Regions from separate parts of the Sulfobacillus sp. hq2 genome, predicted to be linked through region 1. Evidence: riboswitches for the same ligand, from Rfam matches in the RefSeq annotation. Region 1 holds a riboswitch; the other holds the start of a gene.
What was found. Region 1 has a riboswitch for thiamine pyrophosphate ahead of CO251_RS09370 (ECF transporter S component). Riboswitches for the same ligand answer to the same signal wherever they lie in the genome.

Region 1 (10,898 bases):
GCTAGGTCCATGTCGGCGTCCGCAAACACAATGTTGGGTGATTTGCCGCCTAATTCTAACGTGACCCGTTTGATGGTATGGGCGGCGGCTTGCTGGATATGGCGCCCGACCTCTAGGGAACCTGTAAAGCTAATCATATCGACATCCGGGTGTCTGACGAGTGCTTCCCCAGCCTCCTCTCCGTACCCTGTGACGATATTTACGGCGCCTGGTGGCAGATGTGCCGCTTCAAGGTAGCGCGGCAGGGCTAAAGCCGTTAAGGGCGTTTGTTCGGCGGGTTTGAGGATACAGGTACAGCCTGCGGCCAAGGCCGGCGCGATTTTTTGAATGGCCATGAGAAACGGATAATTCCACGGCACAATCAATCCTGCCACCCCAATGGGTTCTTTGACCACTAAGCTCATGGCTCCGGGGCTGGCGGGGGGAATGTCGCCGGCGATTTTCGTAATCCACCCGCCATAATAAGACAAGATAAAGGCTGCTTCATCAATGTCCGCTAGGGCATCGTTTAAAGGCTTGCCGCAATCTGCGACCTCCATTTCGGCTAAGCGTAGGCGGTCTTGGCGAATCATCTGGGCTAAGTCAAGCAGCATTTGTTCTCGCTCGCGCGGAGCAAGACCTGGCCAAGCCCCCGTGTCAAAGCATTGGCGGGCGGCCTGTACGGCTTGATCAATATCATGGGACATGCCCCGGGGGACGGTGGCAATGACGCTACCCCGAGCGGGATCGATGACGTCAATGGTGGCATGATTCGCCGCGTCAACCCACTTACCGTTGATATACATGCGCTGATAACCATAGGGCATCTGTATTCGCTCCTTTGCCGATTCAAAAAGCTTCTTTAGACAGTCTGTCTTTGGGGAAGATTCGCGCTGTCTCGTTGAAATTCCTTGAGGCAGGATGAACAACGACGCGGCATGGAATGCATCTTGACGCCCAAAACACTTGGCATTTGTGCAAGGCGATGGAATATTGCCTGGAATATAGGGCAGAGCGACGAAGGATCTCATGGTCATTCTAAAGAAATATCTGAATACGTCAGAGGTATAGGGGTGATCGTGCGTTACCACTACAGTCCGATGAGCCAAGAATAAGCCAATATCGCATGATGAGAGAACCAAGAAAGGACGCATTATGGCCAATTATGATCCCGTTGCAGAACACCTGATGCCACGATTTTCTGGCCCTACCACGTTTATGAAACTGCCGTCTTTGGAACAGGTTAACGACCCTGATATCGTTGTCGTTGGCGCCCCTTTTGATGGCGGAACCACCTTTCGGCCGGGAGCTCGAATGGGCCCTAGTGCCATTCGCGAGGCGTCAAGCGCCTTATATCCCTACCACCGAGGACACCGGCAGTTTCTCACCCATGAAGCCGTCGTGGCGGATGGCGGAGACCTCATTGTGGTTCCGGGCAATATCGTCGTGACACTTGTGCGCATGACAGAACAGCTGGACAAGTTGGGAGAGGCCGCGGTCTTGCTGCTCGGTGGGGATCATTCGGTGTCGCTGGCCGCGCTTCGGTCACTAAGTAAGCGGGTAGGGTCTCTCGCTCTCATCCATTTCGATGCGCACCATGATTTGTGGCACGATTCGTGGGGTGAAAAGTATAGTCATGCCACGGTATTTCGGCGAGCAATCGAAGAGGGTTTGATTGATCCTGCATTCAGTCTTCAGGTGGGATTGCGGGGCGGGCTTGACCAAGCGGAGGAGGACCACTTTGGAGAGGACCTACACATTCAACAGATCACAACGGACGATTGGTATGCACACTCAGCGTCATGGCTTGCCGAACAAATTCACAGGCGCGTCGGAACACACGTGGCGTATTTAAGTGTCGATATTGATGTGGTCGATCCCGCTTATGCGTGCGGAACCGGCACACCGGAGGCGGGAGGGCCAAGCAGCTACATGGTGTTGCAAGCCTTGCGCCTCATCTCCGCACCGCTGGCAGGTGCCGATGTGGTGGAACTTAGTCCTGACTTGGATGTGACCCGGACCTCATCATTGTTTGCAGCGACGACGGCCTATGAAGTGCTATTTTTGCTTGCGCGTGCGTGCGGGCGCAATAAAACGAAGGAGACGGTATGAATGCGTGCATCATCAGAAGAGATTGTACGGGAGTCGCAGAGAATCCTTGGGTATATCAAAGCAGATACGCTGAGCGAGGCCGATCGCGACCGCATTGTCGCGGATTCTTTGGAAAACTTTCCGCTCTACGTGACCGAAGCGATTCTGAAAAGCCGCAAATCTTATTCTGACGATTATTCAGTGGCGGAATGGGAAGACGAAGGGGCGGTATTTCGCGACACCCATGGTCATGAATACATTGACTGTTTAGGCGGCTATGGCGTGTATCTCCTGGGTCATCGCCATCCGAAAGTGGTCGAAGCGGTCAAAAGTCAATTGAACCGCTATGCGCTGCACAGCCAAGAATTAATTGATCCGTTGCGGGGGTATTTGTCAAAACTGGTCGCGATGATAACGCCCGGAGATTTGCAACACTCTTACCTTGTCAATGCCGGCACCGAAGCCAATGAAATGGCATTAAAACTGGCGCGGCTTGCGACGGGCAAAAAACATTTCATTGCGATGGAAAAGGGGTTTCATGGCAAAACCATGGGGTCGTTGTCAGCGACCGGCAAAGGATTGTTTCGCCAGCCCTATTTACCCTTGGTACCTGGATTTCAGCATGTGCCTTTTGGCGATGCAGGAGCCGCCGAGCAAGCTATTGTGCAATTGCTGCGCTCCGGTGAAACCGTGGCCGGGATTATTGTGGAGCCTATTCAAGGCGAAGGGGGCGTGAATATTCCCCCGCCGTCATATCTCCCCGACTTGCGCGCGATTTGCGACCGCTATGAATGCTTGCTTATCGTCGACGAAATTCAAACGGGGATGGGCCGGACAGGCAAACTTTTCGGCGTCGATCACAGCGGAGTCGTGCCCGATATTATGACCTTGGGTAAAGCCTTTGGTGGCGGGGTGGCACCAATTGCTTGCATGGTCGCACAGCACCGGTGGTGGGGGAAGATGGAAGACAATCCATTTATTTTGGGCTCCTCGACGTTTGGCGGTAATCCTTTGGTGGCATCCGCCGCGATTGCTGCCATTGAGGTCATCATGGAAGAGGATGTGCCGCGCATTGCCGCCGAAAAGGGCGCATATTTTCTGGAAGGTCTTCAGACCATTCGCGAGCGCCATCCTGAGATCTTGCGTGATGTCAGAGGCCGCGGCCTCCTCATGGGCATGGAATTCTATAATCACGAAACGGGGTATGACGTGGCCAAGCGGCTTTTTCGGAAAAACGTGTTAGTGGGCGGGACCCTTAGCAATTCGCAAGTGATTCGCATTGAACCGCCCTATTCGATTAGCTATCAACAAATCGATTATGTTTTAAATGCGCTGGAAGACGCGTTGCAGGAAAAGGTCTAACGTTCATACGAGAGGCCATAAAATCCTTGATAGAGGTGAGTTTGTGCAGACACGTTGGGGTCCATTTACCAATATGAAGGCCATGGAGAGTGCACCGGATTTCGTGGTCGATACCGCCAAGGGGGTATATGTGTTTGATGAGCACGGCCGGCGCTATCTCGATGCGCACGCGGGATTGTGGCTGGTCAACGCGGGGTACGGACGCAAGGAAATCGTCCAGGCAATGGCCGAGCAAGCTGAGCGGTTGGCATGGTTTCCCTCGTTTGGCGGGATGGCGAATCGTCCTTCGTTAGATTTAGCAGAGCGATTGGTAGAGATTTTACAACCTGAAGGTATGGCGTCCGTGTTCTTTAGCAATGACGGGTCAGAAGCGGTGGAAACGGCGCTGAAGCTGTCGCGATTATATTGGAAGAGCAAGGGACAGCCGCGCAAGACCAAGTTGATTGGGCGGCATCACGCCTATCATGGCGTGACATATGGGGCGTTGTCCGTGGCAGGTATCACCGCCAATCGCACGTTGTTCGAGCCTTTTGTCGGCGACGTCTACCACGCGCCCGCACCTTACGTGTCCCATTGCGCTTTTCATGGTCCAACAACAGGATGCACCTACGCGTGTGTGGCCGAACTCGAACGGATGATTCAATTTCAGGATCCTGACACCGTTGCGGCGTTCATTGCGGAGCCGGTGCAGGCGGCGGGTGGGGTCATTATCCCACCGCCGGACTACTTGGCCCGGGTCAGGGACTTGTGTACGCGCTATCATGTCTTATTCATCGCCGATGAAGTGGTAACGGCGTTTGGGCGCTTGGGTACGTGGACGGGAAGTCGCTACTACGGGATACAGCCCGACATGATGACATTTGCCAAGGGCCTGACCTCAGGATATATGCCGCTTGGTGCCACCGCGGTCAGTGGCGACGTTTTTGACACCATTACATCACAAGCCGCTGACGGTCCGGAATTTCGACACGGCAATACCTACAGTGGCCATCCGGTGGCGTGCGCGGCGGCCATCGCCAATTTGGAAATCATCGAAAAAGAAGATCTCGCCACTAATGCCCAGCATGTCGGAGAATGGATGGGCCAGGAGCTTAAGGTCTTGAGTGAGGCGTATCCCGATGCCGCGCAGTATCCGGGATGCATTGGTTTGTTAGGGCGCATTGAGATTGTGCCGGGGAAGGCCGACAAGCCAGGACAGCGGGCTTTACGCGTAGCCCAAAAAATGAAAGAGCGCGGGGTGATTGTCCGAACGGCCCAAGATATTTTAACGTTGTCTCCCCCGCTTATTATGACCAAGGAGCAAGGCCAAGACATTATTGACGCCTTGCGTCAGGCTTTAGTAGAAGAAATGGCACAATTATGAAGCAGGAGGAGGGCGCATTGATGCAGTGGCATTCGTGGGTTGACGGAGCATGGACGTCTGGGGAGCAAAGCGTAGGCACCGTGATCAATCCGGCCACAAAGGAAACGGTGGCAGAAGTCGCGACGGCAGGGATTGCAGAAGTCAATCAGGCCGTGGCCTCTGCCAAGAAGGCGTGGCAATCGGGTCCATGGCCGCGCATGGCGTTCGCAGAGCGAGCCGCTGCCCTTTTTAAATTGGCGGATGTCCTCCAGAGCCAGGCCGAGGACTTGATTCGCTGGGAAGTGTTGCAATCGGGAAAACCCATAAAGCTCGTGACCTATTCCGATTTTCCCTTTGCGTTAGACAATCTGCGGTATTTTGCAGGCGCTGGGCGCGTGCTAGAAGGTCAAGCGACTCAAGAATATAACGGCGTTCATACTTCATGGATTCGCCGCGAGCCGGTGGGAGTCGTGGCGGCTATTGCCCCATGGAATTATCCGTTGATGATGGCGATTTGGAAAATTGCTCCTGCCTTGGCAGCAGGCAATACGGTGGTGTTAAAGCCGGCAAGCATTACGCCTTTAACCGCGTTATTATTAGGGCCCGCGGCCAAAGAAGCGGGGATTCCTAGGGGAGTGCTTAATATTATCGCGGGGCCTGGGGCATTGGTGGGGGATGCGCTCGTTCGCCATCCTGATGTGGCGATGATTTCCCTCACGGGAGATACCCACACAGGCAGGAAGATTATGGCGCAGGCCGCTTCGCGAGTCAAGCGCCTGCACTTGGAATTGGGCGGCAAGGCTCCGGCGGTGGTATTTGACGATGCCCCTCTTGATGCGGCAATCCACGGGATTGCCGTTGCAGCCTTAGTCAATTCCGGGCAGGACTGTACCGCAGCAACCCGGGCCTATGTTCACCGCAAGCATTACGAACAGTTTTTAGAAGGGCTGCAAGAGGTGTTTGATCAAGCCCGCTTAGGTGATCCCATGCAAAAAGACACCGATTTAGGCCCCTTAGTCTCGCAGGCGCAATGGCAAAAAGTCACGGGCTACATTGAACAGGCTGGAAAACAAGGGGCGCGGATTATCACCGCAGGCAGGCACTTACCAGGCATCGGAACGGGCTTTTATGCGGACCCTACGATTTTAGCGGACGTCGAACAGCATTGGGCCTGTGTCCAAGAGGAAATCTTTGGGCCGGTCATCGCGGTCATGCCATTTGACACGGACGAGGACGTGCTCGCCAAGGCGAATGACGTGGACTACGGCTTGGCCGCCTCGGTGTGGACCCAGGACTTGAACCGCGCGCTCACCATGAGCAAGCATCTAGCCTTTGGCGAGGTGTGGCTCAATGACCATTTGCCGTTGACCTCGGAAATGCCGCATGGGGGCATCAAGCAAAGTGGCTTTGGTCACGATCTCTCGCGCTATGCACTCGAGGAGTACACGGTTGTGAAGCACGTCATGGCAGAGATCCACACCGATGCCATCAAACCTTGGCATTTTACGGTCTTAGGCGACGTACCTGAAGAATAACGGATAGAATGAAAGGCCGATCAGGATGGAAGCGGAGTAGGAATATCCTGCTCCGTTTGGTTTTTAGGGCTAGAGCCCAGTAATTTGCAAAAACACCCCATAAGGCCTTTTATGGCTCAACATTTCGCGCTATTCTGTATTAAATCAGGATTCGTGGCGACAGTATATCGGTGACGCCCTATTAGCGATTTTGGCAGCGTCTTTCGGGAATGGATTCGGGTAAAGAGGTGGCACAGTGGCTACGGTCAAAGATGTCCTAGGCTTGCCCATTTTATCCCAAGCGCAGGTTGTGGCCGGGAATTCGGGGTTGGAGCGGCCGGTACGGCTGGTCCATGTGGTGGATATTCCCGATATCACGCAATGGATCTTGCCACAAATGCTTTTGATGACCACGGGGTATAGTCGCTTTCAGTGGACCAGTATCATTGGGGAGCTAGATGCGCAAAAATTGAGTGGCATTATGGTAGCACTGGGGCCTTACATCCAAGAAATTCCGGATGAGGCGCTGGCGGATGCGGATCGCCTAGGCTTACCGATTATTGTTTTGCCGTGGGCGCTGCCCTTTGTGCGGGTGAGCGAAGCAGTGCACCAATTGGTGATTCAAGAGCAGTTTGCGGTGATGGCCAATATTGACCGCTTGCAAACGCAGATGGTGCGCGTGGCGGTACAAAGTCGGTCGTTGACGCAGTTATGCCAAGACTTGTCGTCGTTATGTGGCCATGCCGTGGACGTTACCGATAGTGAGGGCAATTCCCTGCTCAATCGGGCGATTCCTATGGCGGCCTTTACCCAGTTTCCTATTCAAACCTTTCATGCCCATACGCATTTTCTGCGTGTAGCCCTACCCCAGCCGCTTGAAGATTGGCAAACCCATGTCTTTGAGCATATGGCCTTAGTAACCGGTCTTTGGGTTTTACGCGAACAGGTGGCAGCACGCACGGAAGCGCGTCTACAAAGTTCTGTCTTAGATATGGCGCTGAGTGGCAACGTCACGCACGATCCGGGCTTGGTGGAGCGCGCCAAACTGATTGGATTTCATATGCATCGGCGTCACCATCTATTGGTGGTGGCGGTGGTTCGTACGGGCCCTTGCAAGACCAAACAAGGCTTTGAGCCTGTAACCCATTTGGAAGATCAGCTGCGCCATGTGTTAAGCGAATGGAAGGTCCTGACGACGCTGTCGCAAGAGTATATTGTCGCGGTTTTGCCAGAACAGCCCGCCATCAATTTGGTCTCTTTAAATCATAAAATCCATCGGTTGTTGCGTGAGAACGGGTGTCTAACTGCGGTGTTTTCTGATGCGGTGGAGACGACCAAACTCGCCGAAACATACCGCGCTATCATTCGCGTGATGCCGCGTACGGCGAGAACCGAGGTGATGGACCTAAGTAGCCTCTTATTTCCGCGATTGATTGCAGAATTGCCACCGGAGGTGATGGGGACATTGGTGAAATTGACGTGGGACCGGATTACCGATCCTGTCTTGCGTCTCACCTTACAAGTGCTCGTAGAGCATCATGGATCGCGGTCTGAGGCGGCTATGGCGCTGAGAATTCATCGCAATACCTTGCGGTACCGTGTTCAGCAGTTAGAGCAGATTTTAGAACGCCCTTTAGATCCCGGCTACCTGTGGGAGTTGGGCTTTATGTTTCGTTGGATTCAGAGTCAGGCGCAATCCCAAGGCTAAGGCTTGGGGCTTTGTTTTCCATAAGAGAATTTCCTCCGTCGACAATCAGAATCTGTCCAGTCACGTAGCTGGCTTCAGGGGCCGCTAGCCACCTAATGGCACTGGCGACTTCTTCTGGAGTTCCGGCTCGGCCCACCGGACTATAACGGGCAGCATGGTGTTCCTCGGGTGTTGAAGAGGCAGTCGCAATCCATCCTGGGGCCACCGCATTGACGGTAATGCCCCATGTTGCAGTCTCCAGAGCCAAGGTGCGCGTCAGTCCCACCATGGCGGCTTTGCCCGCCGCATAGGCAGCTTCAAAGGGATTGGTCACGACTGGGCCCGTGACCGATGCCACGTTGACGATGCGGCCGTAGCGCTGAGCTTTCATAACAGGAAGGACGGCTTTACAACATAAGAAGGCCGTCGTCGCATTGCGTGCTAGCCCTTGTTCCCACTCTTCAAGGCTTAGCGTCTCGACCGGTTGGTCACCCATTGCGGTACCAACTTGTGTCATGCCCGCATTGTTAATCAAAATCTCGAGATGGCCAAATGTGGCAAGGGTCTCGTGCACAACGTGCGTAACGGCTGACCAGTCGGTGAGGTCAGCTTCGACCGAAAAAGCGTTGAAGCCGGCTTGACGCAGTTCGTGCGCACGGTCATGAATGCGGGCTGTCGTGGATGTGATAGCGATGGCTATACCCGCTTGGGCCAAAAGCTTAGCGGTGGCAAAGCCAATGCCTTGGGCACTGCCTGCGCCCGTTATCAGCGCGACGGACCTGGGGTACGGCATATGAGTAGTCTCCTTGTCAATAGGCTATGCTCTTCTCTTCACGTTACGAAATACCCCAGAGAACTTCAAGTATTTCTTGAATCTTGTGGGTATCAATCCGGTGCTAGACTCTAAAAAACACGGTGACCTTGTCGCTGAGCCGTTTTTGAGCCCTGTAAAAAATCTGTCGGGATTGATCTCATAAGAGGGATCGTGGATTATAATCAAGAAGCAAACACAATACTGTTTGTGACATGGTACTAGGGGTGCCTAGAGGCTGAGAAGCAACGTGACCGTTGCTAACCCTTTCAACTCGATCTGGATAATGCCAGCGGGAGGAAAGTGCCAGTGACTGCGATTCACCTCATTTCTTAAGGTGTATCCTTTTCTGGAGCCCTCACTCCTTGTCCTTCACTAGGGAGGATGGGATTCATGCAAAATCATTCATCGATGCAGTGGAAACTGCGTGATATTGTTGTCACAGCCGTCTTAGCTACGGCTTGCGGTGCCATCTATCTGGGCTGGGACCTCCTCTATAAATTTGTGCCGAGTACGGTAAGCCCCGTACTAACAGCGGGTTTTAATGGCTTATGGTGGATTGCTGCAGGAATTGTTCCCTATATTGTGCGCAAGCCGGGCGCTGCTGTGTTAGCGGAATCGATTGGCGGATTTGTCGAATTTGCTTTAGGTAGCCCCTATGGGATTCAGGCGTTTACAATTGGCATTGCCCAAGGTCTAGGCGTCGAAGCGGGCTTTGCGTTAGGTCGCTATCGCCGATACAATTTGCCCATGATGCTGTTTGCCACGGCTATGGGTGGCGTCGGCAATTACATCTATTCGTACTTCTATTATGGTGTCAATGATTATACGATTTTAACCCAAGTCGGCTATGTGGTGGTCACGTTAATTAGTGGGGCTATCTTTTCCGGCTTACTGTCCACATGGATCGGCAATGCTCTCAAACGCACCGGCGTCTTGCGCAACTTTGCCATCGGCCGGCAGGCTCAAAATTCGTTATGATGACCTCTTTGTCGCGTCCGGAGCGCCAGCTCGAAACGCCTTTGTTTGCGGCAAGGGATTTGAGCGTTCGCTACGAAGGGCGCTTGGCGTTAGACCACGTTGATTTCACGCTCTACAAAGGCCAATCCGTGTTAGTGATCGGTCCCAGCGGCAGCGGTAAATCGACGCTGGCCATGGTAGTTGCGGGCCTTATCCCCGATAGCGTTGAAGCCCTGGTCACAGGACGGGTGGAACGCGCCCCAGAACTTGAGGCTTCGGGACGCATCGGCTATATTTTTCAAGATCCGGAATCGCAATTTTGCCAATTAACAGCCGGCCAAGAAATTGCGTTTGGATTGGAGAACCAAAGTGTGCCACGAGAAGAGATGGATGGGTGCATTCGTGACGCATTATCACGGGCCCATTTGGCCGTGGCACCGGACGCATACAATTTGACCTTGTCAGGCGGGATGAAACAAAAATTAGCGATTGCGTCGGCGTTGGCGCAGAATCCCGACGTCTTGATCTTCGATGAGCCGACCGCGAATCTCGATCCGCAAGGCACGGCCGAGGTGTTTCATGAAATTCGGCGGCTGCACGGTAGTGGCCGCACCCTCATGGTCATTGAGCATAAGTTTTTAGCATTTATGGATCTCCTGCCTCAAGTCATTCTCATTGGTCGCGAGGGTACCATTCGAGCTCAAGGCCCGACCCGTGAGGTGATCGCAAGAGAATGGCCATGGATGGTGCAAGAAGGTATGGTGCCGCCATGGTGGACCGATGCCCACGGGGCCTGGGGACAGCCTCACACGCTGCAGGCATTGGCGCAAGCCCGGCGCTCCTCAAAAGAACCTGACGGCAGGGACCAAGAGACGTTATTTGCAGCCCGTCAGTTGCGTTATGCCTACGGCAAACGCAAAGCATCGCGAGAGGTGCTTCATGGATTAGATTTTGAGATTCATGCTGGCGAAAAAGTCGTCATTGTGGGGCCAAACGGGTCGGGAAAATCCACGTTGCTCGCCTTGCTGGCCGGATTGACGAAACCCAGTGGAGGAGAACTCGACAGGCCGCAACCCACGGAGATGATGCCGGTACCGGTGGTGTTGGGGTTTCAAAATCCGGAGCATCAGTTTGTCTATGAACGGGTCGTGG
Region 2 (10,898 bases), on a different contig from region 1:
GGCCACTGCAGCCCAGAGGCCTGCAGTGCCTGGGCCGCTCTGATATGGCCTCCAATCCACAAAGGCACCGAGGGAACAAGCTCGCGAATGGTGGTGCCCCATGTGAGCCATTCGTCATAGGTGAGCATGGGGCCTCTAAGCCACAGCGCATCTAAGGATTCCCCGACTGCAGGAAGATGGCGGAGATGGGCCGGATCAAACCGGCCGACGTCAATCAGCCCGCATAGCATCGGCTTACGACGGCTCGACCTGGAGTTTCGATCCGCGTTGTCGGAATTCCTCGGCCTTTTCTTGAAGTCCTCGAGCCACTGCGTCGTCTAACGACACTTCATGCTCCTGGGCCCAGTCGCGAAGATCCTGGGTAATTCGCATTGCACAAAACTTGGGCCCGCACATGGAACAAAAATGGGCCGTTTTAGCGGGTTCTGCGGGTAACGTTTCATCATGGAAGGCTAAGGCGGTAGGGGGGTCAATGCTTAAATGAAATTGGTCTGCCCACCGGAACTCAAAGCGCGCCTGAGACAACGCATCGTCCCATGCCTGAGCTGCCGGATGCCCTTTGGCAACGTCTGCGGCATGCGCCGCAATTTTATAGGCGATCACGCCGTCTTTGACGTCATTTCGGTTCGGGAGACCAAGATGCTCCTTCGGTGTCACATAGCACAGCATCGCCGTGCCGTACCATCCAATCATCGCGGCTCCTATGGCCGAGGTGATATGATCATAGCCCGGTGCAATATCTGTTGTCAGGGGGCCCAACGTGTAAAACGGGGCATCATGGCAAATCGCGCGCTCTCTCTCAACATTTTCTTGAATTTTGTGCAAAGGCACGTGTCCTGGCCCCTCGATCATGACCTGCACGTCGTGGCGCCATGCCATCTGAGTCAGATCGCCCAAGGTCTCAAGCTCTGCAAATTGCGCATCATCGTTCGCATCGGCAATAGATCCGGGACGCAGACCATCTCCCAAAGACACCGCAATATCATAGGACTGCAATATCTGGCAAATCTCTTCGAAATGGGTATAAAGAAAATTCTCTTGATGGTGGGCTAAACACCATACCGCCATGATCGATCCCCCACGGGATACAATTCCCGTCACACGGCGCGCAGTTAAAGGGATATACGCTAAGCGCACCCCGGCATGAATGGTGAAGTAGTCGACGCCCTGTTCCGCTTGTTCGATGAGGGTGTCCCGGTAGATTTCCCAAGTAAGTGCTTCGGGGCGTCCTCCCACTTTCTCTAGCGCCTGATAAATGGGGACGGTACCGACCGGCACAGGCGCATTGCGAAGAATCCATTGCCGGGTCGCATGAATGTTTTTCCCTGTGGACAAATCCATCACCGTGTCTGCGCCCCATAACGTAGCCCAGCGCATCTTCTCCACTTCCTCATCAATGGATGAGGCGACGGCCGAATTGCCGATATTGGCATTGATCTTGACGTGAAATCGCCGGCCGATAATCATCGGTTCCGATTCAGGATGATTGATATTGCTGGGAATAATCGCCCGGCCACTGGCTACCTCTTCCCGCACCACTTCCGGATCAAAGCCTTCGCGCAGGGCTACAAACTCCATTTCGGGGGTCACGATGCCTTGTCGTGCGTAGTGCATTTGCGTCACAATTTTTCCCGCTTGAGCCCGAAGCGGTTTTCTATCCAATGATGGCATGACAGGCGCCTGGCCCCGGCCATTATCCTCCGGCTTAACGGGGCGAGCCGGATATTCTTCAACATCTTCGCGTGCCATAATCCACGGGCGCCTTAAGGGAGGAAGTCCCTGCCGAATATCCACAGATACCCGCTCGTCCGTATAAGGACCACTCGTGTCATAGACACGGAGCGTATTGGGCCCCTCCCCCGCATTGAGAACAATCTCACGCATGGGCACCTGGATATCGGCGCGACTGCCGGCAATGTAGACTTTGTGACTTGCAGGAAATACCTCATAGGCATTGGATATAGGGGGTTTAGACGTCATCAAGCATCCTCCTCAGCACAGAATGAACAAGAGGACCGAATCCCTGATGAGGGGACAAAACCCCGGGGTGAAGTTGTCGAATACGTGGTAAAAACACATGTCCCTCCGCTGGCATTACCCAGATCAGGTCTTACGGTCGGTGGAGTACTCCACCCTCTCAGCCCGGTTCCGCGAGCTCCCGTTGTCACCACTATGCCTGGTGATACCCTTTTTGGCAAGAGGTATTTGCCGATTCATGCGTAATTTTCTAAAAAATTGCACCTCCTTCACACGGTGCCGAGGCAAAACAAAGCAAATCGTGAGGCTTGGCAAAGACACCACAAGATAGCCTGTGGTATAAATAAAGGCATGTCAACGACCACGTTATGGATACAAATTGATTTCCCCGCCACCCAGCAGAAGTCTTGGATCTTTCAAGATCCTGACGCTATTGTTGCAGCATATCAGGTGAGTGACGTCGCAGCATGTCTCAATCAGCTCCAAGCCGCGACCCAAAGTGGAAAATGGGTAGCAGGCTACATCGCGTATGACGCAGCACCGGGGATTGACCCACAGATGGTGGTCCAATCCTCCCCCTCTGACGTGCCCTTACTGCTCTTTGGCATCTTTTCTCAACCGCCCCTTGTGAAAGATCAGGACGTTCTCACCACAGTGCCCCCCGCAAAATGGACCCCTGACGAAGACGCCAAGACACATGCCCAAAAAATCTCACGCATTCATGACGCCATCCGGGAGGGCCTGACCTACCAAACCAATTACACCTTTCGGCTTCGCAGCACGCTATCCGAGTCACCTTTTTCCTATTATCAAACGCTACGTATGGCCCAGCAAGCATCGTATAGTATGTATATCGAAACCGAATCGCTTGCGGTCCTTTCCTTGTCGCCCGAACTCTTCTTTTCCTTTGATCACGGACATGTTGTGACGCGTCCGATGAAAGGCACCGCGCCCCGGGGCCGCTATCGCGACGAAGATCAAAAGATGGCAGATGACTTGCAGCATTCGGACAAAAACCGGGCCGAAAACGTCATGATTACCGACCTCCTGCGCAATGATTTAGGTCGCATTGCGATAACAGGCAGTGTCCAGACCACTGCCCTATGGGATATTGAAGCCTATCCCACGGTGTGGCAAATGACGTCAACGGTTGAAGCCGATATTCCCGAATATCGGGGATGGATACATGTCATGCAAAGCTTATTTCCCAGTGGTTCCATTACGGGCGCCCCTAAACTTAGCACGATGAAACTGATTGCAACGCTCGAGTCCTCTCCACGTGGGATATATTGCGGCACCCTCGGATATGCAACGCCTGAAGGTTCTGCCACCTTCAATGTGGCCATTCGCACCATTGTCGTCGATACAAGGACGCATCACGCCGAATTTGGAACCGGTGGCGGCATCACTTGGGATTCCAAGGCCTCTGATGAATATGAGGAATTGTTGACAAAAAGTCAGTTTCTCACGCACCAGCCTCCACGCTTTGATCTGTTGGAAACGATGCGCCTTGATGATGGTGTCTACTGGCTATTGTCCCATCATATGCAAAGGCTCTTGGCATCTGCGCAATTTTACGGATACACCATACCTCTTCCCGAGATTTACAAAGCTCTTCAAGCCATTGCTGACACACATCCTCAAGGTTCTTGGAAAGTGCGGCTCACGCTCGCTCTTAGCGGGTCTATCTCCACCACCATCAGCCCCTTGGTGCCGATTCTCTCCCCCCAAAAGGCCGCGTGGGCCGCTTCTCCTGTCGACGCCCGCAAACCATGGCTATTTCACAAAACAACGGAGCGGACGCTTTATGATCACCATCATCCCCATACGTCTAAGGTATTCGACCATTTGCTATGGAATGAACAGGGCGAAGTCACAGAGTTTACGCGGGGCAATCTTGTGATTTGGCGAGACGGCCAGCTCGTAACGCCCGCACGAGAGTCCGGCTTATTGGCGGGAACCTTTCGGGCCTTTTTACTCGAGCAAGGCGAGATCCAAGAAGGCCGGATCACGCGCGATGATCTGCGCCGCTGCCCGCGGGCGTGGTTCATTAATAGCCTGCACGGCTGGATTCCCATTGATCTGCCGATTTTAGATTAACATCCTAATTTTGCATAAGACTTATCCTGGCTCGAAGCTCGGTTGCCAAATTTTGTAATTTAAGGTAAACTTACCCTAACATCAAGGGAGGGATACCGGATGTCTATACCCCGCATTGCGGTTTGCCAGCTCGCATACCAGCGGGATCTTGATAAAGCGCTGGCGCGAGCGGTCGAGTCCGTCCGTCAGGCGGCCAGCCGCGGTGCGGATATTGCCGTCTTACCCGAATGGTTTTTAGGTTTAAATCCGGTAGAAGTTATCCCCAATCGTTTAACACAGGCGCTGAGCCGCGTGGCCAGTGAATTGGGTCTGATTGTCGTGACGGGCTCGGTTCGGGTCTTAGATGGCGTGACCATTAAAAAGCAACAACGCGGACTCGTTGTCGAGAAAGATGGCACCATTGTCGGTACCCAGTCGAAAGTCAATTTCCAACCCACGGAACGGCCATGGTTTGAACCCGGATCAGGCATCACCGCCATCCACACCCGCTGGGGGCGCATCGTCATTTTGTTAGGGCTCGATGCATGGGATCAAGATTTATGGCATCAAGCTCAAGCCCTTCAACCCGAACTGGTGGTGATGGCAGCCAGCCCTCGCACCGTGACCGAGCGGAACCACATGCAAGAACTCGCCGTCAGTCACAGCTTGGAAATCCAAGCGACCGTGGTTGTCGCACCCATTATCGGACGATTTTCTGGACAAAATTACCTAGGCGGCGCCCTCATTGCGCACCAAGGCCGCCTGTTAAGCATGGCTGGTGAAGAACCTGTCCTCTTAATGGCCGACGATCCCCAGGCACCGTTGATCCAACTCGGCGTGACTGATGTCTCCAGTTATATCCCGCAGTGCCCACCGCCTGTCGGCATGACGACCTTTGCTCGCAAAGCGATTGAACCGGAAGCCGAAAAAAAAGTCCTCTGTGACTGGGGGGCGCTTCTCGCAGATGATGTGCGAGACGCTGGAAGACAGCTCTTAGCCATGGCCCAAGAGAATCCACGGTGGCTGGCTTTGGCGCCGGCCCGAGCTCACCAGGCTGAGGCTTTAAACGACTTGCTCGAGAGCGGCGCTGCCGGCTGTTTCCTGTATCCAGCGCTCGACCGCTTGATGCCCTATGACGCTGGTATTATGGCGTTGACATCGGTCATGGCCCGGTTTCGGCGCCCGGTTGTCATTCACACCGGTCCCGGGCCTAATCCGCTGCGGTATGAATCACCTTTGCTCTGGGATGAGTTTCTATCAGCTATTCCGCAATGCCCCGTGATTTTCATCCATTCCGGGCAAATGCGCCCTTTCTGGGACGAAGTCCTGTTGCTAGCCCACCGCCATGCGCATTGTTATCTCGAAACCTCGTTAGTGCCCTTGGACCTGTTACAAGAAGCTTTGCGCCAACTTGGTGCGGCCCGATTAGTCTTTGGCAGTGGCGGTGCAGAAAGCCTTTTTATGGACGAATGGCAGAAGCTTGAAGCGCTGAAACCACTGTTGTCGCCTGCCGAATGGAATGACATTACGGGGCAGACCGCTCGCAACATCTTTTTTGAATCACAAGACGTTCGTAAAGCCGGCAAATTTAACGTTATTCGGCGACCCGGATAAGACAAGTTATCCACGATGTTATTCACACTCATCCACAGCGTTGTGGACAAACGATTGGGCGACTCGCCTCCCTTTTGTTATAATTAAGGAGAAGGAGGCCACACGATGAACGACCCGGCTGTGGAGAAGATTCCGGTTGTGGACTTAAAAGGGCGCGCTCTCACGCCATGTTCCCTAGCCAAAGCTGAACAGAATCTCCAAGATGGGTTGGCACGTCTTATCGACGGCGTGCTGCACCTCAACTATCTGCCAATGGCCTACCGTAAGGTTTACCGGATGGTTAGACGGCGAGACGGTTATACTTGTGCATGGTGCCATGGACCAGGATCCACATTAGAGCATGTATTACCTATTTCTTGGGGCGGCCGCACCACAATGGACAACTGTGTCATTGCGTGCCGAGCCTGTAATCATTCCCGTAACAATGCGCTGCCTTCGCAATTTATCGCTTGGACGGGATTTAAGCCTACTCATCCTGTGATTTTGCGCATTTTGCATAACGAAGAACAGGAGTTACGCAAAGCGAGACGATCCTTGCGCAACCGTCCCATTGAATCTTGCGCGAGTAAAGAAGAAGCCCAGATCTGGGTTGCCTTTCATCAAGGCGCGTTTGATACCTCAAGACCCGCCCCGCCGGATCAACCAAGCAGTCGCTTCCGTCCGGATTCGCGGCCTTTTTTGCAGTTTTTTGTCCCCTAAGATTACGAAGGTTGCCAACTCCCCAAAACCGTTTGTCCCAAAGTTTCTTGAGACTTAGGCACGCGAATCCGAATCGCTTTCGTGCCACCGTGATCCGTCCATACCGCGTAATACGTCACTTGCTTATGTCGTACGATTTTCCATTCGTGTATGTGCGGCGAGACCCGCGTAATGGGTTTTGCCATCCGTGGAAGCTTGTTCAAGGAAAATCGCGCTAAAAAGCGTAGCCCCTCGCCATGATGTCCAGACTCCACATAAGCCTGTCCGTGGTCTAATGCGTGCCATGAGGCAGGAATCGTCACGCTTTCATGATGTACGTGCACCACATGCCAGTGACCACTTTGCGAGCCGAGCCAAATACCACCTACTACGATTGCAGCTACCGCCGCTGCTCCTGAAATCCAAGCCACCGTTTTCATAACTCTATGATAACACCTTTGCTTTCGGCAGGGAGACAGAATCTTGTTCTCATCAATAATGACCACAGTCACTGACTAAAGCCATTGACTATGGTCATTATGCCTTCTTATAATCGGCTGCAGAAAGGAGCATCCCCTATGTCGACTCGCACTGTGCAAAAACACGCAACGCACCAGAAAATTTTCTCAACCGCCCTACACCTGTTCCGCACCCAAGGATTTGAGCAAACGTCTGTCGACCAGATTGTGCGCGCTGCCGGCGTCTCCAAAGGCTCATTTTTTGTGCATTTTCCTACTAAAAAAGCCATCTTCACCACATATGTGGACCACCTCACCGACACTTTTTTGCCATCTTTGCCAAAGTGGCTGGCATTGCCTCCTATCGACGGCTTACATCAGGCGACAAAAGCCTTAACACAGGTCGCCGAACAAGACTATGCCCTTCTGCCCTACATTATTGAAGCCGAGTTGCTCGCAGAGCCGTGGGATGATGGACGCCTTAGCAGCCTTCATCACATCTTCGACCCGTTAATAACACACGCGCAATCAGCTGGCGTGGTGCGCTCTGACCTGTCAGCAGCACAGTTGGCGGACCACTGGTTATCGACCTTCTTTATCTCTTTGATTTGGGCATTTCGCCATGGCGAACCTCTAACGTCAGGATGTGCCGTGCCTTTACAACTTGCCTGGGAAGGAATGAGAAACCCCTCATGAAGGATCTTCAACGTCTAACGACTAGTGTGATGTTGGCCACTTTCCTGGCGGCGTGGGACAGTACGGTCGTTGGCACAATTGGCCCATCCATCGCCAAGTCACTAGGAGGCTTAGCCTGGTATCCTTGGATGCTCACGGGCTTTATGGTGATGACGACCGTCTTCACGCCTATTACGGGCTACCTCTCCGATTACCAACCGCCAGAAATTCTTTACCAGTGGAGTATTGGCATCTTTCTAGTCGGATCGTTAACCAGCGGCACCGCTTTGTCCATGGGCTGGTTTATTGTCGGCCGCCTCATCCAGGGTGCCGGCGCTGGAGGCATTCTGACTCTGGGATTAATCCTCATGGGCCGCCATTTTCAAGGATCTGAGCGGATTCAGATGCAAGGGCGGCTGAGCACTATGTGGGGACTTGCCGGCCTATTAGGCCCCACACTCGGGGGGATAACGGCTCAGTGGCTATCATGGCGCGGACTGTTTGCCGTGAATATCATTCTTGGCGTGCTAGCTCTTATCGTCTTGGGTTCTCTTCGTTCTTCTCCACCACGCACAACGTCCGTGCCGTTCGATGCGCCAGGCGCCTTATGGCTTGCCGGCTGGTTGAGTGCCGCCGCTAGTGCCGTAACCGCATGGCAGCACGCCTCCTTCCACCTCTTAGGGTCAGGACTGCTGGTGGCAGCACTGGGGATGTTCGTGTTGTGGATACATGCGGAAAGACGCGCTGCCCATCCACTCATTCCCATGACTTGGCTCTTTGAGAAGCCCGTCTCGTGGCCCAGCCTTTTGGCTCTTGTGGCCAGCGGGTCGCTGTACGCCGCCGTACTCATTGTACCCCTGTGGTTGTCTATGACCTGGCGCTTTTCGCCGGAAGCAGTAGGTCTCGCTATCTTACCATTGCCCGTGGCTTGGGCGGTCGGCAGCCTTATGACGTCTCCCCTGATTCACCGTCTTCACATCGCCGCCACTTTGCGCCTAGGGTTTTTAGGGATGATGATAGGTCTGGTGCTCCCTGACTTGGCTACAAGCGCAGGTCAATGGCCGTGGATTGTTCTAGGCAATATCTTTTTAGGCTTAGGCGTCGGCGTGGTCATTATGACAACCTTAACGATGGTGCAATTGGCCATTGCGCCGGACTCTTTAGGGCGTGCCACAGGCTTTTATAATTTAGCCCGCAATATTGGCAACACCCTAGGGCCTGGGCTCTTGGGCGGTCTAGTCTTTTTGATGTGGCAACCCCTTAAACGCTCCTCTTTAGCTATCAAAGCTCTGCGCTTAACCACCGCTGTGCATGACGTGAATGCCGCTCTCATTTTGCTCATTGCAGCGTTGACACTGCTGTCTCTCAAAACCACAACGAACCCCCATCTTGCAAAGTAAAAGGCTCCCCCCAACAATCTTGGGGGGAGCCTTGAGCTTCCCAGCGGTCTTCATAGCCGTTTAGTCAGCTACGGCGACCTGGTCATTGGGCACATCATCCGTCGCCGGCTGCAACGGAGCTTGACGAAAATACGGCTGTCCCTGCGCCCAATAGATGCCTAGGGGAATAAGCCCCAGCACCATCGAGCCCATCCCGATCAGCACTGTGGTAGCCCCTAAGCTTTCCAGAGACTGGAAAAGAATCCAAAACATAAACAAGGCTCCGATCAAAGGCCAAAGCCCGATAAACAGCAAATTGCTAAAGGATTTGAAGAGCCATTCGCGGTACGCCACCACCACAGCTAGCCCCGCTAAGCCATAATAAATCGCAATTTGCAAGCCAATCGCATTAATGGCATCGGTCATAATCGTGCTCACAGAGCCAATAAAGTTCGAAGCCACAAATAAGACCAAAGAAAGAATTCCGACGACAATGCTGGCAATCCATGGCGTCCGCCACCGCGGATGGACCGCGGCAAAGACCCGCGGCAACGTGTGGTCCCGTCCCATCGCAAATAACGAGCGTGTCACCTGAATCAGCGTGGTTTCTAACGTCGCAATCGTCGAAAGCATCACCGCAAAGGACAATATAGTGCCGCCGACCCCTGGCCAAATCTTCTGGCCTAGCACGGCCAACACATCCGCACTGTTTGCATTAATCACAGAAGCCGATAGCGTCATATTGGTCGCCACCGTAAAAATCTCAAACAAGAGAAACACAATCACCACGCCGTACAGGCCCCCCTGTCCGGGTAATGTCTTGGCGTTTTTCGTCTCTTCGTTCAGGTTTGCGCTGACGTCCCAGCCCCAATAGTAAAACGCGGCGACTAACGCGCCCGCTGCAAATCCGCTCACCCCTTTGAATTTTGTCAACGCAAACCATGACCAGGAAAAATGCATGCGCGCATCTGTGCTGGCATGGATAATCGCCAACACCGCAAAAACAAGCAAAATAGCGACTTCCACCGCCGACATCATCCACTGCACCCGGGTCGTGATCCGTATCCCAATCATCACCATGATAGCCATGGCAATAAACCATAAACTCCCGACAATCGTCACCAATAGAACATTGTTGGCCCAATGCGGATTAAAGAGCGCTAACGTCACCGATCCCGCGGGCAACGATCCCGCCACCATAAACAAGGTTGCCGATACCAAGAGCGCCCATCCCGCGATATAGCCCAAAATAGGATGCAACGATCGTCCCACCCACGCGTAGCTCGCCCCCGCATTGGTCTGCATCTTCCCTAAATACATAAAAGCCCACGCAATACCAAACATCGGAATGCCGCAATAGAGCAATGCTGCAGGCCCTTGCATGGCCACAGCCCCAATTAACACGGCAGTCGACGCCGCGATGGAATACGCCGGAGCACTGCCCGCTATCGCCATGATAATGGCGTCAAACCGTCCTAACACATTGGCGTCAAGACCCACTCTCTGTGGTTGATTCACCCACTCGTCCTCCTTATCAATCCCCTTTGTCATGTCGTCCTGAAGACCACCACGGAGAATGCGCATTCCATCGTCTTGCCGTATCGTTCTCACCGCAGCAAAGCGCGCAGCGCCGACCTCTCCTTGGACCTTCCCTAAAACGCAAAACCGCCAGGGGCAACTGAGACCAAGGACCACAAGCTGAATTTTTCATCATTCACGTAGGAAGCCAGTCCGAACAAGATGCTGGGCAGCATCTTCGGCCATCAACTGACCGACACCTGCAATATTCGCGCTCTCACCCTAAATTCCCTTGTTCATCATGCCCACTTCACACAGAAAATTTTTCCCAACTGCCCAATGCGGTAAAGTATGTGAAACTTACTAGCTCGCCATAATTTCCTGGTGTGCGTCTCTATTGACACAACTCCCCCATTATAGCCAAGATCAGCAGGGGTAAGTCGCCCGGGATTTCATGACCGCCCGTCCTAAAGAGTGATGTCGTTATCACTACGCAGGGGGATAAAGCCTACATATTACG

Region 2: linked by a shared signal. The riboswitch ahead of thiC (phosphomethylpyrimidine synthase ThiC) and the one ahead of CO251_RS09370 (ECF transporter S component) in region 1 are both predicted to bind thiamine pyrophosphate.

The regions. Positions count from the first base shown of each region.
Region 1 covers NZ_NWUL01000032.1:15,209-26,106, forward strand. Annotated here, with positions in the region: gene CO251_RS09335 (aldehyde dehydrogenase family protein) at 1-806, opposite strand, end outside; gene speB (agmatinase) at 1,135-2,091, shown strand; gene CO251_RS09345 (aminotransferase class III-fold pyridoxal phosphate-dependent enzyme) at 2,092-3,432, shown strand; gene CO251_RS09350 (aspartate aminotransferase family protein) at 3,476-4,795, shown strand; gene CO251_RS09355 (aminobutyraldehyde dehydrogenase) at 4,816-6,309, shown strand; gene CO251_RS09360 (PucR family transcriptional regulator) at 6,545-7,996, shown strand; gene CO251_RS09365 (SDR family NAD(P)-dependent oxidoreductase) at 7,953-8,768, opposite strand; TPP riboswitch at 9,000-9,105, shown strand; gene CO251_RS09370 (ECF transporter S component) at 9,180-9,767, shown strand; gene CO251_RS09375 (ATP-binding cassette domain-containing protein) at 9,764-10,898, shown strand, end outside.
Region 2 covers NZ_NWUL01000038.1:14,434-25,331, reverse strand. Annotated here, with positions in the region: gene CO251_RS11315 (thiamine phosphate synthase) at 1-230, opposite strand, end outside; gene thiC (phosphomethylpyrimidine synthase ThiC) at 235-1,980, opposite strand; TPP riboswitch at 2,062-2,172, opposite strand; gene pabB (aminodeoxychorismate synthase component I) at 2,329-4,077, shown strand; gene CO251_RS11300 (nitrilase-related carbon-nitrogen hydrolase) at 4,177-5,670, shown strand; gene CO251_RS11295 (HNH endonuclease) at 5,776-6,369, shown strand; gene CO251_RS11290 (hypothetical protein) at 6,372-6,788, opposite strand; gene CO251_RS11285 (TetR/AcrR family transcriptional regulator) at 6,927-7,502, shown strand; gene CO251_RS11280 (MFS transporter) at 7,499-8,881, shown strand; gene CO251_RS11275 (APC family permease) at 8,942-10,378, opposite strand.